2 regions of the Arthrobacter sp. DNA4 genome follow, and region 2 is predicted to be linked to the other one. Evidence: riboswitches for the same ligand, from Rfam matches in the RefSeq annotation. Region 2 holds a riboswitch; the other holds the start of a gene.
What was found. Region 2 has a riboswitch for S-adenosylmethionine ahead of NMQ03_RS06915 (homoserine O-acetyltransferase). Riboswitches for the same ligand answer to the same signal wherever they lie in the genome.
Positions count from the first base shown of each region.

Region 1 (7,933 bases), 1.9 Mb from region 2:
GCCCGGAAGCACGGTGCCAGGGTGGCGGCGCTGGCCACCTCACCGGTGGCATCGCCCAGCCACACCACGCCTGACCCGCGCTATGCCAGGATGCTGGAGCGCTTTGGCCTCACTGCCCAGGAACAGCTCACCTGCGGTTTCCACGTCCACACCTTCATCGAATCGCCGGAGGAAGGGGTGGCGGTCCTTGACCGTATCCGCGACAAACTGGCGGTACTCACGGCGCTGAGCGCGAACTCGCCGTTCTGGAACGGCGTCCCCACCGGCTTCGAAAGCTACCGGACCCAGGCCTGGAACCGCTGGCCTACAGCCGGCCCGGCCGGCATCTACGGAACGTACCCTGCCTACCGCCGGGTGGTAACCCGGCTGCTGGACAGCGGCGTCATGCTCGACGAGGGCATGCTCTATTTCGACGCCCGGCTCTCCCGCAACCACCCCACGGTGGAGGTGCGGGTTGCGGACGTATGCCTCCGTGCCGGGGACGCCGCACTCATCGCCGTGCTGGTCCGGGCACTCGTGGAATCCGCCAGCCGGGAGTGGCGGGACGATGTGGACCCTGCGCCGGTCCCCACTGTCCTGCTGCGCATGGCGTCCTGGCAGGCCAGCAGTGCCGGGTTGAGCGGCGAACTGCTGGACTTTGGCAACTTCCGGCCCGCGCCGGCTGCGGATGTGGTGCGTTCCCTGGTGGATTACCTGGCCCCCGTCCTTGACGAACAGGGCGAGCTCGCATTGGCCCGCCAGGGGGTGGAGGACATCATCGCCCGCGGGACAGGGTCCGCTGAACAGCGCCGCGCCCGCGACAAGGCCATGGCGGGCCAGCCGCCGGAGGATATGGGGTTCGGCGCCGTGGTACGGCAGGCCGTCCACCTGACCATGCGTGATGCCCTGGACCTTGCGGACGTTGAGGCCACGCCTGAGCTGCTGCGCGTGCGGCAGGCCTGACGGGTCAAGAGCCGCCAGGCGCGCAGACTTGTAGAACGGCAGGCGTAGAGACGCCGCAGCGAAGCGGGTGCTAGGTAGCGAGGCGCTGTAGAAGGACCTGTTCCAGCGGGCTTCGTTGTGCCGGCAGGATGCCCGGGGGCCAGTGGGTTGGTTCTGAGTCCTGGTGTTCGGCGTTGTAGTGCCGTCCCGTGGGTGAGGTCCAGCCGGGTGGTTCATTCTTGTTGGCCCGGTCCGGTGTCCATCTGCTGTGGTGTTTGAGCCGGTGGTGCTTAGGGCAGAGCTGTGCCAAGTTACTGGTTCCAGTGGTGCCGCTGTGTTCCCACGCTTGCAGGTGGTCGGTGTCGTTGTCGGGGGTGCGGTTGGTGCAGCCGGGGAAGGTGCATTTGGTGTCGCGCATCCTGATCCAGCGTTTGATGGCTGCGGTGAGCCGGTAGTTTTTGCGGCCGATTTCCAGTGGTGCCCCGTCGCGGGGGTCGACGAGGACCCGGTAGAAGGAGTCCGCCCCACCGGCGACGAGTTTGCGGGCCATGGACGCCGGGATTGGTCCGAAGCCGTCCAGTACGGCGGGTTCGTCGGTCACTCCGAGGAGGGCGAACACGGGCACGGTGACCAGGACGTCGGCCCGCGGGGTAGGGACTTCGCTGAGTTCAGTGGCAGTTCCAGCCCCCAGCAGCAGGGATGCTGCGATGTCGGGGCGGAGCTGGGTGAGGGTGCGCTCTTCGTCGGGGCCTTGGAGTCCGCGGGCGGTGGCGGTGGTCCGGTTCCAGATGGTGCGCGCGGTGTCCCCGGGCATGTAGAGGGAGATCCAGGCCATGCCATCCCGGTCGGGGGTGTATTCCATCCGCCGACCCGCCACACCCTTTGCATGGCGCTTCTCGATCGATTCCGGATGGTGGCGTTCCCGCCACCCGCGGACCTTGGCCCGGAACCGTGACGGGACGAGTTCGCCGGGGGCGGCACCCCGGGCCGGGTTCGGCGCAGCCGGGTCGAAGAAGTGCGTCACCAGGGACGCCGCGCCCCCGGAGGTGAGGCCTTCGGTTTCGTCAGCAATGATGCGGGCGTGCTGCCACGACATCGCGCCCGCGGCCAAGGCGTTCATGACGGGCGGCAGGGAGCAGATCCGCCGTGACTGCTCCACCAATGCCCCTGCTGCGCCGGAGCTGATGGTCAGGACTCCGGCGATCTCCTCGACCACCGACATGTCCGCGTACGTGCGGTCCTGCACGGAGGCGTCCGGCGGGGTCACGGCTTGCTGGAACTCCACTCCCTCAGCGACGTCCCGTGCCTTCACCGCAGCGAGCTGCGCCTCCAGCCGAGCCAAAAGCTCCAGTCGTTCCAGACGGATCTCATACCGCCGCTGCAACACATCCACACCGGCACAAGCACCGGCCCCGGCAGCAAGGAAAGAGTCCTCACTGTTCAGCGAATCGAGGGCGGCAACAGAGGCATCGATTGACGCCAGCACCACCCCGACACCACCGCTGATTCCCATACCGACATCATCCAACGAGGCACTGACATCGTATTTGGCCGCCACGGATTACGGTATTGGTGGCATGAGCCTCCTGCGGTAAGCTCGGGAACTTCAGGTGCAAGGAACCCATGCAACTGTGGGGCGACCGTGACACACTCCGGCGCGTGACGCCGTCGTACGCCTTCGAAGCTGAACTTTGATACCGCATTTCCCCCGGCCAGAGGGTCCACATACTGCTGGAAACTCAGGCAGGACCAGCCGCCGCTAGATCTGCTTCAGCGCCTGCTCCAGGTCGCGGAGGAGGTCCTCCGGGTCCTCGAGCCCCACCGAGAGCCGGACCACGCCGTCACTCAGGCCGATGGCGGCCCGCCCCTCCGGGCCCATCGCCCGGTGGGTAGTGGTGGCGGGGTGCGTGATCAGGGACTTTGCATCACCGAGGTTGTTGGAGATATCGATGATCCGCAGCCCGTCCAGCAGCGCAAACGCCGCTTCCTTGCCCGTGCGTCCGCCGGAAGGAGCGAGCTCGAAGGTAAGGACCGTGCCACCGGCACTCATCTGCTTTGCCGCCAGCCCGTACTGCGGGTGCGACTTCAGGAGCGGGTACTTCACCCAGCCCACCGCCGGCTGTTCCTCCAGCCATTCTGCGAGCCGAAGGGCGGTCGCCGAGGAGTGGTTGACGCGCAGGCCCATGGTCTCCAGGCCCTTGGTCAGAACCCAGGCGTTGAAAGCGGAAAGCGCGGGGCCGGTGTGCCGCATCAGCTGCTTCACCGGTCCGTCGATGAATTCCTTGGTGCCCAGGATGGCACCACCCATCACCCTGCCCTGCCCGTCGATGTGCTTGGTGCCGGAGTAGACGATCACGTCGGCGCCGAGGTCCCCGCAGCGCTGCAGCAGGGGAGTGGCAAAGACGTTGTCCGCCACCACGGTGGCCCCGGCCGCATGCGCCAGTTCACTGACGGCTGCGATGTCCACGATCTCCTGCATGGGGTTCGACGGGGACTCGAAGAAGACGGCGGTGGTGGGCTTGGACAGGGCTTCGCGCCACTGGTCCAGGTCCGGCCCGTCCACGAAGACCGTTTCCACGCCCCAACGGGGCAGGATCTCATTCAGGATCACAAAGCACGAACCGAACAGTGACCGGGCGGCCACCACCCGGTCACCGGCAGCCAGCAGGGCACCCAGCGCGGTGAACACGGCGGACATGCCCGACGCCGTCGCGAAGCATGCTTCGGCGCCTTCCAGCAGCCTGAGCCGTTCCTGGAAGGTGGCCACGGACGGGTTGCCGTAGCGGGAGTAGACAAAGCGCTCGTCCTCGCCGGTGAAGGCGCGTTCAGCTGCCGCGGCTGATTCGTAGACGAACCCGGAGTTCAGGAAGATGGCCTCGGATGTTTCCTGGAAGTTGGAGCGGTCCAGGCCTCCGCGGACTGCCTGGGTGTCGGGGTTCCAGCCGGGGGCGTCTGGGTTGAAGGCCACTTAGTTCTTTCCGAGGTTGGTGGGGAGGCCGCGGTTCTTCCAGCCATTGACGGTCCGCTCGCCGTAGCGGTCGGGCTCGCCTTCGAAGCCCTCCAGCACGCTGTACGCGGTGAAGCCGGCCTGGGTGGCGGCAGTTGCGGCCGCGATGGACCGCTGGCCGGAACGGCACAGGAACAGCAGTTCCGCGTGGGGATCCTCCGGCGCCTGCTCCTGCAGGTCCTTGACGAAGTCGGGGTTGGGGATACCGCCGGGAAAGGTCCACTGGATGAACAGGGGATCGTTGTCCGTGGCTTTGGTGTCCGGGATGCCGATGTGGGCCCATTCGCCCTCGGTGCGGACGTCCACCAGGATGGCGCCCTGCTCCAGCTTGGCCCAGGCTTCCTGCGGCGTCAGGTCTCCGGCGTAGCTCATGCGTGACCCTCGCCGTCGAACTCGCCCTCAAATTCGGCATCGAGCTGGTCCACGGCGGTCGCCACGGCGGCATCGGCTGAGGCGATGGCGGCCGGAAGGACGATTGCCTGCGCAACGATGACGGTGGTGCCGTTGAAGGTTGCCGCCGGGCTGCCGTGCAGGACATAGCCGTCGGCGAGTGCAGCGGAGATCCGCTCACAGAATTCACGGTTGTCCGCGCCGGTAATCAGGCGGTAGGACAGTTTTTCGTCAGGGGCGGGTGCGTCGGACACGACGGATCTCCTTCTTTCACGCTTGCAGCTCGAATCGGTCGATATGCCGAGTATTCACCTGAGGCACCCCGCCGCGAAAGGGAGGGTTGCCGACCGGCAAGTCAGGGCTTTGCACCGGTACTCATTACTCCCCAAAAACGTAACACCTGCCGCGCCCCGCCGCATCGCCGCCGTCGTCATGTTCCGTAATTGAGCCGTCCGCGACACGGCACGGGTAATGCCCGCGGGCCGATAAAGTTCTTACCGGGGGGCGCCGCCCCGTATCCAGAGCAATGAGTACCGGGGGGTCCTTGTCAGCATGCGGGCACACGTATCGCACCACCACGCCGCCATCCGGCGGAACCGTCCGCGTTCCATCGCAGCCTTTTTCGCCGCGGCCATCATCGCCCTCCTGGCCCTGGTGGTCCCGGCCGGACCGGCGCACGCCGCGCCTGCTGCACCGGACAAGGGCAAGCCCTGGCTGGGGGCGGTCCTCGAGTGGGGTGAGGATACGGCTGCGGGCTTCAGTGACCGGCTGGGCGCCAGCCCTGCCGTCTTCGGCCATGACATCACCATTCCCTACCGCGAATCGGAGCGGAACGACATGGACGGCTTCCTGCAGCAGACTGCTGCCAAAGGCGCCCACGCCCTGCTCACGGTGAAGCCGTCGGTGCCCCTGGACCAGCTCGGCACGGCCGAGGCGGAAGCGTTCGCAGCACAAGTGCGCGACCTGGCGTCGGGGTTCAAAGGCCAACTGCTGGTCCGGTTCGCCCCCGATATGAATACCGGCTGGGTGGCATGGGGCCAGCAGCCGGCCACGTACCGGCAAACCTTCCAGGCCGTGGCGGCAGCCTTCAAGAAGTACGACGGCGGCCGGGCCGCCATGGTGTGGGCGCCCTACCTGGGCAAGGACTACCCCTTTGAACGGAACCGGAATGCCCCGGAGCCGGGAAGCGAGGGGTTCTCCCTCCTGGATACGAATGGGGACGGGGCCTGGAACGGAAGCGACAGCGCCTATGCTCCCTATTACCCCGGCGATGACGCCGTGGACTGGGTGGGCCTGACCGCCTATCACGACGACACTTCCGGCGGGGCCGCCGTCAACACCACGCCGCGTCCCGGTGAACTCCAGGAGATGCTGACGGCATCCGGCAGCGAAAACTTCTACGGCACCTACGCCGAGGGACGCAAAAAGCCATTCCTCCTGCAGACCTCGGCCTTCTACAGCCCTGCGTCCGGTGGGGCACCCGAGGCGGACATCAAGACGGGCTGGTGGGACCAGGTGGTGGCCACTGCCACATCGCCCGCTTTCGGCGGGACGGCCGCCGTGGTGTGGGACGAGCGGACCAGCACGCGGGACACCGGCGTGGCAAGCATCAGCTGGCTGCTCACGGGAAGCCCGGATGTTGCCAAGTCCGCGCTCGACAGGCTGAAGGCATCACCGATGGTCACCGGCCCTGTCACGGATGTGGCGTCCACAGGCACCTACGTGCGGGCCAATACGCTCTCCGGTGCCGTCCCGTGGACCCTTGCTGCCGCCATGGTCATCCTCCTGGTGGCCCTGTGGCAGATTCCCCGCCGGATCAACACCGCCACGTCCTGGAGCTACCAGGACCCTTCCACCAGGGATTCGAGGGTGGATCTGCTGCGCGGTCTGGCCATAGTCTTCGTTGTGGTCAACCACCTGGGCATGGCCTCACTGTTCCAGTTGCTCACCCAGGAGGCGGTGGGCTTCGTGTCAGGCGCGGAGCTCTTCGTGCTGTTCTCCGGCCTGGTGGTCGGCATGGTGTACGGGCCCAAAGCCAAGCAGGACTTCGGCCGGGTGGTGGACCTGACATCCCGCCGTGCCGGGAAGCTGTACGTGACTGCGCTGGCCGTGCTGATCGGCGTCTTCCTTCTTTCCCTGCTCCCGTTCTTCCACACCGAGGCCCTGACCACGTTCGTGGACCAGGGGACCGGCGGGGCGGGACACGGTGGTGCTTACCGGACCTACGACCTCTATGCCGGCATGTCATCGCTGTTCCAGTTCCCCGTGCCGCCGCAGGTGCTGCTTACTATCGTGCTGCTGCAGTTCGGGCCTTGGCAGTTCAACGTCATGGGCCTGTACGTGGTGCTCCTGCTGGCCAGCCCGCTGATCCTTGCGGCGCTGAACCGCGGCAAGGCCGTCTGGGTCTTGCTGGCGACGCTCGCCGTGTACGCCGTGGGCGCGGTGACCCGGTTCAGGATCCTGCCGTCCCAGTTTGAGGACTCGTTCCCCCTGCTGGTCTGGCAGGTGCTTTTTGTGCTCGGGCTGGTGGTTGGCTACTACCGCCGCAGCATCGTTGCCTGGCTGTCGGCCCACACCTGGGTGGTGGCGGCCTGCACTGTGGCAGCGTTTGCCCTGGCCTTCCTGTCCTGGGGGAATCCTTACCTGGCCAACAACTACGACGTCCGCCTGGCGCTCATGCCGGACGCCTCCTACCGGGCCATGTATGACGCACTCTTCGGCCGGACCTACCTGGCGCCCGGCCGCCTGTTCAACGTCCTGGTCCTGGTGGTGGCCGCCTACGCGTTCCTCAGCGCTTACTGGAAACCGGTGGAGCGGGCCCTGGGCTGGTTCCTGATTCCGCTGGGCCGCGCCACGCTCTATGTGTTCATCATGCATGTGGTGCTGATCGCCGTCGTCACAAACATCCCGGCGCTCCAGCAGCAGAGCATTTTCCTCAACACCGCGGCCTACGCCGTGGTCCTGGGCCTGCTGTGGGTGATGGTCCGCACCAGGTTCCTTTTCCGGATCATCCCCACCTAGGGATCTCCCAGGCGCGGACTCCGGTTGCGGGTGGGGCGTCCGGACATGAAAATGCTGCGGCACAAAAGTGCCGCAGCATGTCATCGTTCGCCGCTGGTTGTCCTGGGGTCCGTTGGAGGCCCGGAAACAGCCTAGACGAGTCGCGGGTAGCTGCTGAGGATGTAGTCCGCAGCAGCAGGCCCTCTCATGCGCAGGCCGTTGTGGCGGGCCGAGACTTTGTGTTTCATGGCAGCCCAGAAACTGGACTCGGTGCCGGTGGGCTGTTCGTTAACGAAGCACCAGCTGGTGTACAGGCCGTAGAGGCGGTCGGGGTCCAGGTTGGTGTCGGAGGCGTGGTCTGCGTAGGTGGCTTCGTGGAGGAAAAGATCAAACTGCGAATTGGCCATGAGGCGTCCCTTCGCTCGGTGCCGTGGTGCCGCCGGTAGGCTCCAGCGGCGAACCTCGATGCCCTGCACAAGGTGGCAAAGGATTATGTAGTCGCTTTCCTTGAGAGGTCCAGAAAAGCTCAAGAGTTCATCTTGTCTACGATGTAGACTTTACCTGTAGACCAGATATGAGGCAACCGTCCCAGTTACTTCGGGACGAGGGCCGCCA
Region 1 covers NZ_CP101466.1:4,154,149-4,162,081, reverse strand. Annotated here, with positions in the region: gene NMQ03_RS19290 (glutamate--cysteine ligase) at 1-942, shown strand, start outside; gene NMQ03_RS19285 (HNH endonuclease signature motif containing protein) at 1,013-2,434, opposite strand; gene NMQ03_RS19280 (O-succinylhomoserine sulfhydrylase) at 2,681-3,889, opposite strand; gene NMQ03_RS19275 (rhodanese-like domain-containing protein) at 3,890-4,300, opposite strand; gene NMQ03_RS19270 (DUF1737 domain-containing protein) at 4,297-4,572, opposite strand; SAM riboswitch class IV at 4,586-4,701, opposite strand; gene opgC (OpgC domain-containing protein) at 4,871-7,339, shown strand; gene NMQ03_RS19260 (hypothetical protein) at 7,471-7,725, opposite strand.
Region 1: linked by a shared signal. The riboswitch ahead of NMQ03_RS19270 (DUF1737 domain-containing protein) and the one ahead of NMQ03_RS06915 (homoserine O-acetyltransferase) in region 2 are both predicted to bind S-adenosylmethionine.

Region 2 (7,933 bases):
GTTGGCCGTTTTAGTTGACACCGCCCGGGACTCCCGACCCGGCAGCCACTTAAACGAATTCGGCCGCCATTGGGTGGTGACGCCGTTGTCACCACCCAATGGCGGCCGAAGCTTGCCTGGGCGCAACCCAGGAACCTCCCGGACAGGGCCGGAAAGGAGGGAGGGAGGAGCGTCAGATAGTGACGGCCCCGTTGGCGGTCTCAAAGGTGACCGAGAGGATGCCCGGCGTCCCGTGCGGGGCGACCCATTCGACCGCAACGTCCTCGAGCGGCTTCTCCACCGGCTCACCCAGCCACTCGGTGACGCGCGAGGCGGAACCGGCGATGGTCAGGCAGCTCATCTTGAGGTTGCTCTCGTACGCATTGGACGGGTGGAGCGAGGGATCGCCCTCCCACTTGAGCATGTACGGGACCTGGGGATCGGCGATGAGGCCCAGGATGCCAATCTGCTTCCAGACCAGCTCGCGGCCGTCCGGGAATTTGCGGTTGCCGTTCACGGCGGCGCGGCCCAGGCGTTCCTCGAAGGGGGCGAGGTCGTCCACTTCGACGCACCAGCCCATCCACCCGCCACCGGCAGCGGAACGGGCACGCACTGCCTGCCCGAAGGGTGCCTTGTCCGATGCCGGATGGTCCAGTACCTCGACAACTTCGAGGTACTTGTGCCCGGCGAGCGGAATGATCATATTTCGGGTTCCGAAGCGGGGGTGTACGCCACCCTTCACTGCCTCAACGCCGAGGGCAGTTGCAATACGTTCGGTAGTGGCCGCGAGGCCATCGTGTTCACAGGCGTAAGAGACGTGATCCATGCGCATGCGAACATCTTGGCACTTTGTGATCCGGCTCTCAGCTAAGGGTGCCCTTACTAGCATTTGTCGTGCGCGGCGCCCCGGTACCGGAGCCAACAGGGGCGCCGGAAGACCATGTTCGTCACAATGCTGTCCACAGCGGCTGTCCGGTTCCTAGACTGGGCCCAGGTCATGAGTGCCAGCGACAAGCCCCGGCTCGCTGGTAAGCAACCCTCCATCCGCGGTGGGGTGCCCCGGGTGAGGACCTGGCTCTCCGGCAACAGCCGGGAGCAAGCGCGGCCCGTACTGCCGGTGAGCATGCCGGGCCCATGTCAAAGGAGATTTGGATGTCCAACGGATGGTCCTTCGAAACCCGCCAGATCCATGCAGGCCAGACGGCGGACAGCGCCACGGGTGCCCGCGCCCTGCCCATCTACCAGACCACGTCATTCGTGTTCCCCAGCGCTGAAAGCGCTGCCAACCGTTTTGCCCTGGCTGAACTTGCGCCCATTTACACCCGCATTGGCAACCCAACCCAGGACGCCGTCGAGCAACGGATTGCCAGCCTCGAAGGAGGCCTGGCCGCGCTGCTGCTGAGCTCCGGGCAGGCCGCGGAAACCTTCGCTGTCCTGAACATCGCCGAGGCAGGAGACCACATCGTGGCCAGCCCCAGCCTTTACGGCGGAACCTACAACCTGTTCGCCCACACGCTGAAGAAGTTCGGCATCTCGGTGACCTTCGTGGCCGATCCGGACAACCTGGACCAGTGGCGCGATGCCGTCCAGCCCAACACCAAGCTCTTCTTCGGTGAAGTGGTCTCCAACCCGCGCCAGGACGTCCTGGACATCGAGGGCATCTCCCAGGTGGCCCACCAGGCGGGCGTGCCCCTGATCGTGGACAACACCCTTTCAACCCCCTACCTGATCCGCCCGCTGGAGTGGGGAGCAGACATTGTGATCCACTCGGCCACCAAATACCTTGGCGGCCACGGCTCCGCCATCGCCGGTGTCATCGTCGATTCCGGCAAGTTCGATTTCGGCAAGGATCCGGAACGGTTCCCCGGCTTCAACACCCCGGACCCCACGTACAACGGCCTGGTCTACGCACGCGACCTCGGCGAAGGCGGCGCGCTCGGCGCCAACCTCTCCTACATCCTCAAAGCCCGGGTGCAGTTGCTGCGCGACCTGGGCTCGGCCGTCTCGCCCTTCAACGCGTTCCTGATTTCCCAGGGCCTGGAGACGTTAAGCCTGCGGGTGGAGCGCCACGTTGCGAACGCCACGGAAGTGGCGCGCTGGCTGGAGGCAAGGGACGACGTCGAATCCGTCGCCTACGCGGGGCTTCCCTCCAGCCCCTGGTACGAGCGTGGCCGCAAGTACGGACCCAAGGGGACGGGCGCCGTCGTGGCCTTCAACCTGGCCGGCGGGGCAGAGGCGGGCAAGCGCTTCGTCGACGCCCTGGAGCTGCATTCCCACGTGGCCAACATCGGCGACGTCCGCTCCCTGGTCATCCACCCGGCGTCGACCACGCACAGCCAGCTTTCGCCGGAGCAGCAGGTTGTAGCCGGCGTTCACCCGGGCCTGGTCCGGCTTTCCGTCGGCCTGGAGCACATCGACGACATCCTCGCCGACCTGGAGGCAGGCTTCCGGGCCGCCAAGGGCGCCAACCAGTAGCCCCAAACACGAGGACGCAGCATGTGGCAAGCCGGGAAGTCACAACCAGTCATACTCTTGGCCTGGAGTGGGGGGTGTTTCGTACACTCGAACCAGGTCATGAGTGCCAGTGACAGCCCCGGCTTGCTGGTAAGCAACCCTCCATCCGCGGTGGGGTGCCCCGGGTGAGGACCTGGCCTGCCGGTCAGACGACGGCAGGCAAGCGCGTAGAAGAGGTCTTGCCATGACGGTTACCGTCGCCCGAACCACCATTCCCGAACATGGAATTGTCCGTTACGCCTCCATCGGGGGACTGGAACTCGAGGCCGGGGGATACCTCCCGGATGTCACCCTGGCCTATGAAACCTGGGGGACGCTCAACGCGGACGCCAGCAACGCCATCCTGATCGAGCACGCGCTGACCGGCAGCACCCACGTGACCCGCGGCGACACCGACGAAGAAGGCTGGTGGGAACAGCTGGTAAGCCCCGGCGCTCCCGTGGACACGGACCGCTTCTTCGTGGTGTCCATCAACATTGTCGGTGGCTGCTACGGATCCACTGGCCCGTCATCGCCCGCGCCTGACGGAAAGCCCTGGGGCTCCAGGTTTCCCCTCGTCACGCTGCGTGACAGCACTGTTGCTGAAGCCAGGCTGGCGGACCAGCTGGGCATCAAGAGCTGGTTCGCCGTCCTTGGCGGGTCGATGGGCGGCGCCCGCGCCCTGGAATGGGCGGTGACGTACCCGGAGAGGGTGCAGCGCTGCGCCGTGATCTCCGTGGGAGCCGCCAGCACTGCCGAACAGATTGCTTTCGCGCAGGCCCAGACTCTGGCCATCCGGCAGGACCCCAACTTCAACGGCGGGGACTACTACGGCGGTCCGTGTCCGGAAGACGGGCTGGCACTTGCCCGGCGCATCGCCCACATCACCTACCGGTCGGCCGCGGAACTGGAAGGCCGCTTTGGCCGGGCACCCCAGGCGCCCGAATCACCCCTGCAGGGGGAAATTCTCGCCTCCCGCGGCCGCTACCAGGTGGAAAGCTACCTGGACCACCAAGGGAACAAGCTGGTGAAGCGCTTCGACGCCAACAGCTATATCGCCCTGACCGAGGCGCTGATGAGCCACGATGTATGCCGGGGGCGGGGAACCTTGGCCGAAGCCCTGGCCACCTCCACGGCACGGTTCTTCGTGGCCGCGGTGGACTCGGACAGGCTCTATTTTCCGTCGCAGTCCCACGAACTGGCCCAGGCCCTGCCCGGCGACGTGGACGTCCATGTCATCCAGGCGCCGATCGGGCACGACGGGTTCCTCACCGAGATCGGGCAGTTGGGCGGCCGGCTGCGGAGCAGCTTCCTGGTCTAGGCGCCGCCTGGCGGACAACCGGCATTGTGCATTCCTGCAGATGCCTTCTGCACTAATCGGCGTTGAGGTTGCACCGCAGGCAGACCATACTCATCGAATCCGGCTTTCGTGGTGTGCATCACACCCGTCTGCCATTGACTGGTCCCCGTGGTGTCGACGACGACGCCGAAGGAGTTCGCATGAGTACGGAAAGCTCCGCCGCAAGGCGCACAGAGGAAACCGACGTCAAGGCCTCAGGCCTTAAGAAGGTGGTGACGGCTTCCATGGCCGGCACCGTCGTTGAATGGTATGAATTCTTCCTCTACGCATCGGCCGCCACCCTGGTGTTCGGGAAGGCCTTCTTCCCCAACGCCGGGACGGAACTGGACGGCATCATCGCCGCCTTCCTCACCTACGCCGTCGGTTTTGTCGCGCGCCCCATCGGCGGCATCGTCTTTGGCCACTTCGGCGATAAGTTCGGCCGCAAGCAGCTGCTGCAGCTGAGCATCATCCTGGTGGGCGTCTCCACCTTCCTGATGGGCTGCCTGCCCACCTTCGGACAGATCGGCTACTGGGCCCCCACGCTGCTGGTCTTCCTGCGGTTCGCCCAGGGCTTTGCCGTGGGCGGGGAGTGGGGCGGCGCCGTCCTCCTCGTCGCAGAGCACAGCCCCAGCAAGTCACGCGGTTTCTGGGCCAGTTGGCCGCAATCGGCAGTGCCCCTCGGCAACCTGCTGGCCACGGCCGTGCTGTTCGTCCTCTCCTCCACGCTGACGCAGGACGCGTTCCTGGGCTGGGGCTGGCGCGTGGCGTTCTGGCTCTCCGCCGTGATCGTCCTGATCGGCTACTACATCCGCACCAAGGTCAACGACGCCCCCATCTTCCTGGAGGCCCGCAAAGAGGTGGAGGCGGGCCACAAGGGTTACGGCGTGGCCGAGGTGTTCCGGCGCTACCCGCGCGGGGTCTTCACCGCCATGGGCCTGCGCTTCGCGGAAAACATCCTGTACTACCTGGTGGTCACGTTCTCCATCACCTACCTGAAGACCGTGGTGCAGGCTGACACCACGCGGATCCTGCTGCTGCTGCTCCTTGCGCACGCCGTCCACTTCGCGGTGGTTCCCATGGTGGGCAAGCTGTCGGACCGCTTCGGCCGCAAGCCCGTCTACATGGTAAGCGCCATCATGGGTGCCACCTGGGGTTTCTTTGCCTTCCCCATGATGGACACCAAGAACGATGTCATCATCCTGGCGGCCATCATGATCGGCCTGGTGTTCCACGCCTTCATGTATGCCGGGCAGCCCGCCATCATGGCGGAAATGTTCCCCACCCGGATGCGGTACTCCGGTGTCTCCCTGGGGTACCAGGTGACGTCCATCGTGGCGGGCTCGCTGGCGCCGATCATCGCAGCCTCCCTGCTGGGAACGTACAAGTCCTCCGTCCCGGTGGCGGTGTACCTGCTCATCGCATGTGCCATCACCGCCGTCGCGGTCTTCTTCCTGAAGGAAACCCGGGGCATCTCGCTGCACGACGTTGACGCGGCCGACGCCAAGGGCACGGCAGACCTGCTCGCTGCCAGCAAGAAGTAGGCCATGAAAGCCGCCGTCCTCTATTCCACCGTTCCCGCCCCGGCCGGCGCCGAGGGCAAACAGAGCTACGCCGAGTCCCGGCCCCTGCTGGTGCAGGAGCTGGATCAGCCGGAGCCGCGCGCCGGTGAGCTCGGAGTTTCCATCACCTACTCGAGCCTGTGCCATTCGGACCTTTCCGTGGTGGACGGGTCGCGCGTCCGGCCCCTTCCCATGGCCCTGGGACACGAGGCCGTGGGGCGGGTGGTGTCCGTTGGCGACGGCGTCTCCGACGTGTCCGTGGGCGACCATGTGGTTCTGGTCTTCGTGCCCAGCTGCGGCCAGTGCCGGGCCTGCCTTTCCGGCAGGCCCGCGCTCTGCCACCGGGCAGCTGAGGTGAATGGATCCGGAGACCTGCTCCATGGTCCGGCGCTCTTGCGGACGCCCGCGGGGGAGCGGATCAACCACCACCTGGGCGTTTCCGCCTTCGCTGATTACGCTGTGGTAGCGCGGGAATCAGTGGTGGTGATTGACGACGACGTCCCGGACACCGTCGCGGCGATGTTCGGTTGCGCCGTGCTCACCGGCATGGGATCGGTGTTCAACACCGCCGGAGTCGGCCCCGGCCAGTCCGTAGCAGTCTTCGGCCTGGGAGCGGTGGGCCTTTCCGCCGTGATGGCAGCCCGCCTCGCCGGGGCCGCCAGTGTGATCGCCATCGATCCCAACCGGGGGAAGCACCAGCTGGCCCGCGACGCCGGGGCCACCGCGGTGGGGACGCCGGAGGACGCAGGGCGGTTGATTGAGGAAGCAGCCGGCGACGGCGTTGACGTCGCCATCGAGGCGGTGGGCTCGGCCGGTGTGATCGCGTCCTGCCTGGAGCGGGTCACCAGGGGTGGCGCCGTGGTCTCCGTGGGCCTGCCCCACCCGTCCGCGGAGTTGACGGTACCGGCCCTGCAGTTCGCCGGGGCCGGCAAGCGGCTGCTGGGCTCCTACATGGGTGACGCCGTTCCAGCGCGGGACATCCCCAGGTACCTCGGGTACTGGCGGGAGGGCAAACTGCCGGTTGAGCTGCTGCACACCGACACCCGGCCACTCAGCGAGATCAATGAGGGCCTTGATGCGCTCGCAGCGGGGGAGGTAGTGCGGCGGCTCTTCCAGGCCTGAACTGTCGCGCCTGAATTTTCGGGCCTGAACCGTCAGGCCCGATTCTCCCCGTCCCGACTCCTCACCCGGCGAGCAGCAACGAGCGCTCCTTCACCTCGTCCTTCAGGGCCGCGATCACGGCCTGCACCCGAGCTGACCGAAGCGACTCCGGCCTTGCAACAGCCCAGATGGGCAGCTGGCGCTCAAAATCACCTGGCAGCACGGGGACGAAATCTTCACGGTCTCCCACCATGAAGTTCGGAAGCAGCCCAATTCCGGCGCCCTGGCGCACTGCCTCGACCTGGGCGAACACGCTCGTGGCCTGGAAGCTTGTCCTGGGCGTCGGAAGCTGCGATGACCAGCGGGGCCCAAGCTCCGCCACCTGGAGCGCAGACTCCACGTAAGAGACAAACGCGTGCTGCCCCACGTCGTCGAGCGTTTCCGGCAGCCCGTGCTGCGCCGCATAGGCGGGGCTGGCGTAGAGGCGCAGGTAGTAGTTGCTCAGGAAGATGGTCTGGGCTGTGCTGACGTCGGCCCGGCCCACTACGATCTCCAGGTCCACCCCTGACCGGTTCTGGCTGACTTTCCGGGTGGCACTCAGCATTTCAATATTCAGCTGCGGGTTCTGCTGCTGGAGCCGCACCAGCGACGGGGTGACGAACACGGCTCCCACTCCGTCGGTGGTGGCGACCCGGACCAGGCCGGCAAGGGCACTCTGGTCCTGGCTGATCAGGCCCGACAACGAGCCAAGCGTGCTTTCGATCGCCTCCGCCGCCTCCACCGCGGCCGCCCCAAGCTTCGTCAACTCCCAGCCGTGCGGGCTGCGCTCCAGGGTGCGCCCGCCCAACTGTTTGTCCAGGGCGAGGATCCGGCGGGAAATGGTGGTGTGGGTGGTTCCCAGGGTCTCGGCCACCGCATTGAACCGGCCCAGGCGCGCCACGGTCAGCAGGATGAGCAGGTCGTCGGGGCTGGGCAACCGTCTCGAATCCACGGGCGGCCTTCCTCTTGTGTGCATCAATGCACAGAGCGTCTGTAATTTTTCCCCTTGATTGCACTCTAGCAGGGTGTGATCGTAGACACAGACATGCCTGCAGTAACGCCGGACTGGAAGCAAAGGAGCTTACGCATGGCAGTTATCGGATGGATTGGCCTGGGCAACATGGGCGGCCACATGTCGGTGAACCTGGTGAAGGCCGGGCACGATGTGCGCGGCTTCGACCTCAACCCCGCGGCACTGGCAGCCGCCGAAGCAGGTGGCGTCAAGCGCGCAGCCAGCATCGCCGAAGCGGTGGACGGCGCTGACGCCGTGTTCACCATGCTGCCCAAGGGCGAACACGCCCGCGCCGTATACCTCGGGGAGGACGGCGTGCTGAAGCACGCGGATACCCGCACGCTGCTCATCGACTCCTCCACCATCGACATCGCCTCCGCGCAGGAACTGCACGACGCCGCTGCTGCC
Region 2 covers NZ_CP101466.1:1,498,623-1,506,555, forward strand. Annotated here, with positions in the region: gene NMQ03_RS06905 (VOC family protein) at 173-811, opposite strand; SAM riboswitch class IV at 973-1,087, shown strand; gene NMQ03_RS06910 (bifunctional o-acetylhomoserine/o-acetylserine sulfhydrylase) at 1,132-2,454, shown strand; SAM riboswitch class IV at 2,550-2,665, shown strand; gene NMQ03_RS06915 (homoserine O-acetyltransferase) at 2,678-3,793, shown strand; gene NMQ03_RS06920 (MFS transporter) at 3,973-5,355, shown strand; gene NMQ03_RS06925 (zinc-binding dehydrogenase) at 5,359-6,495, shown strand; gene NMQ03_RS06930 (LysR family transcriptional regulator) at 6,557-7,489, opposite strand; gene mmsB (3-hydroxyisobutyrate dehydrogenase) at 7,601-7,933, shown strand, end outside.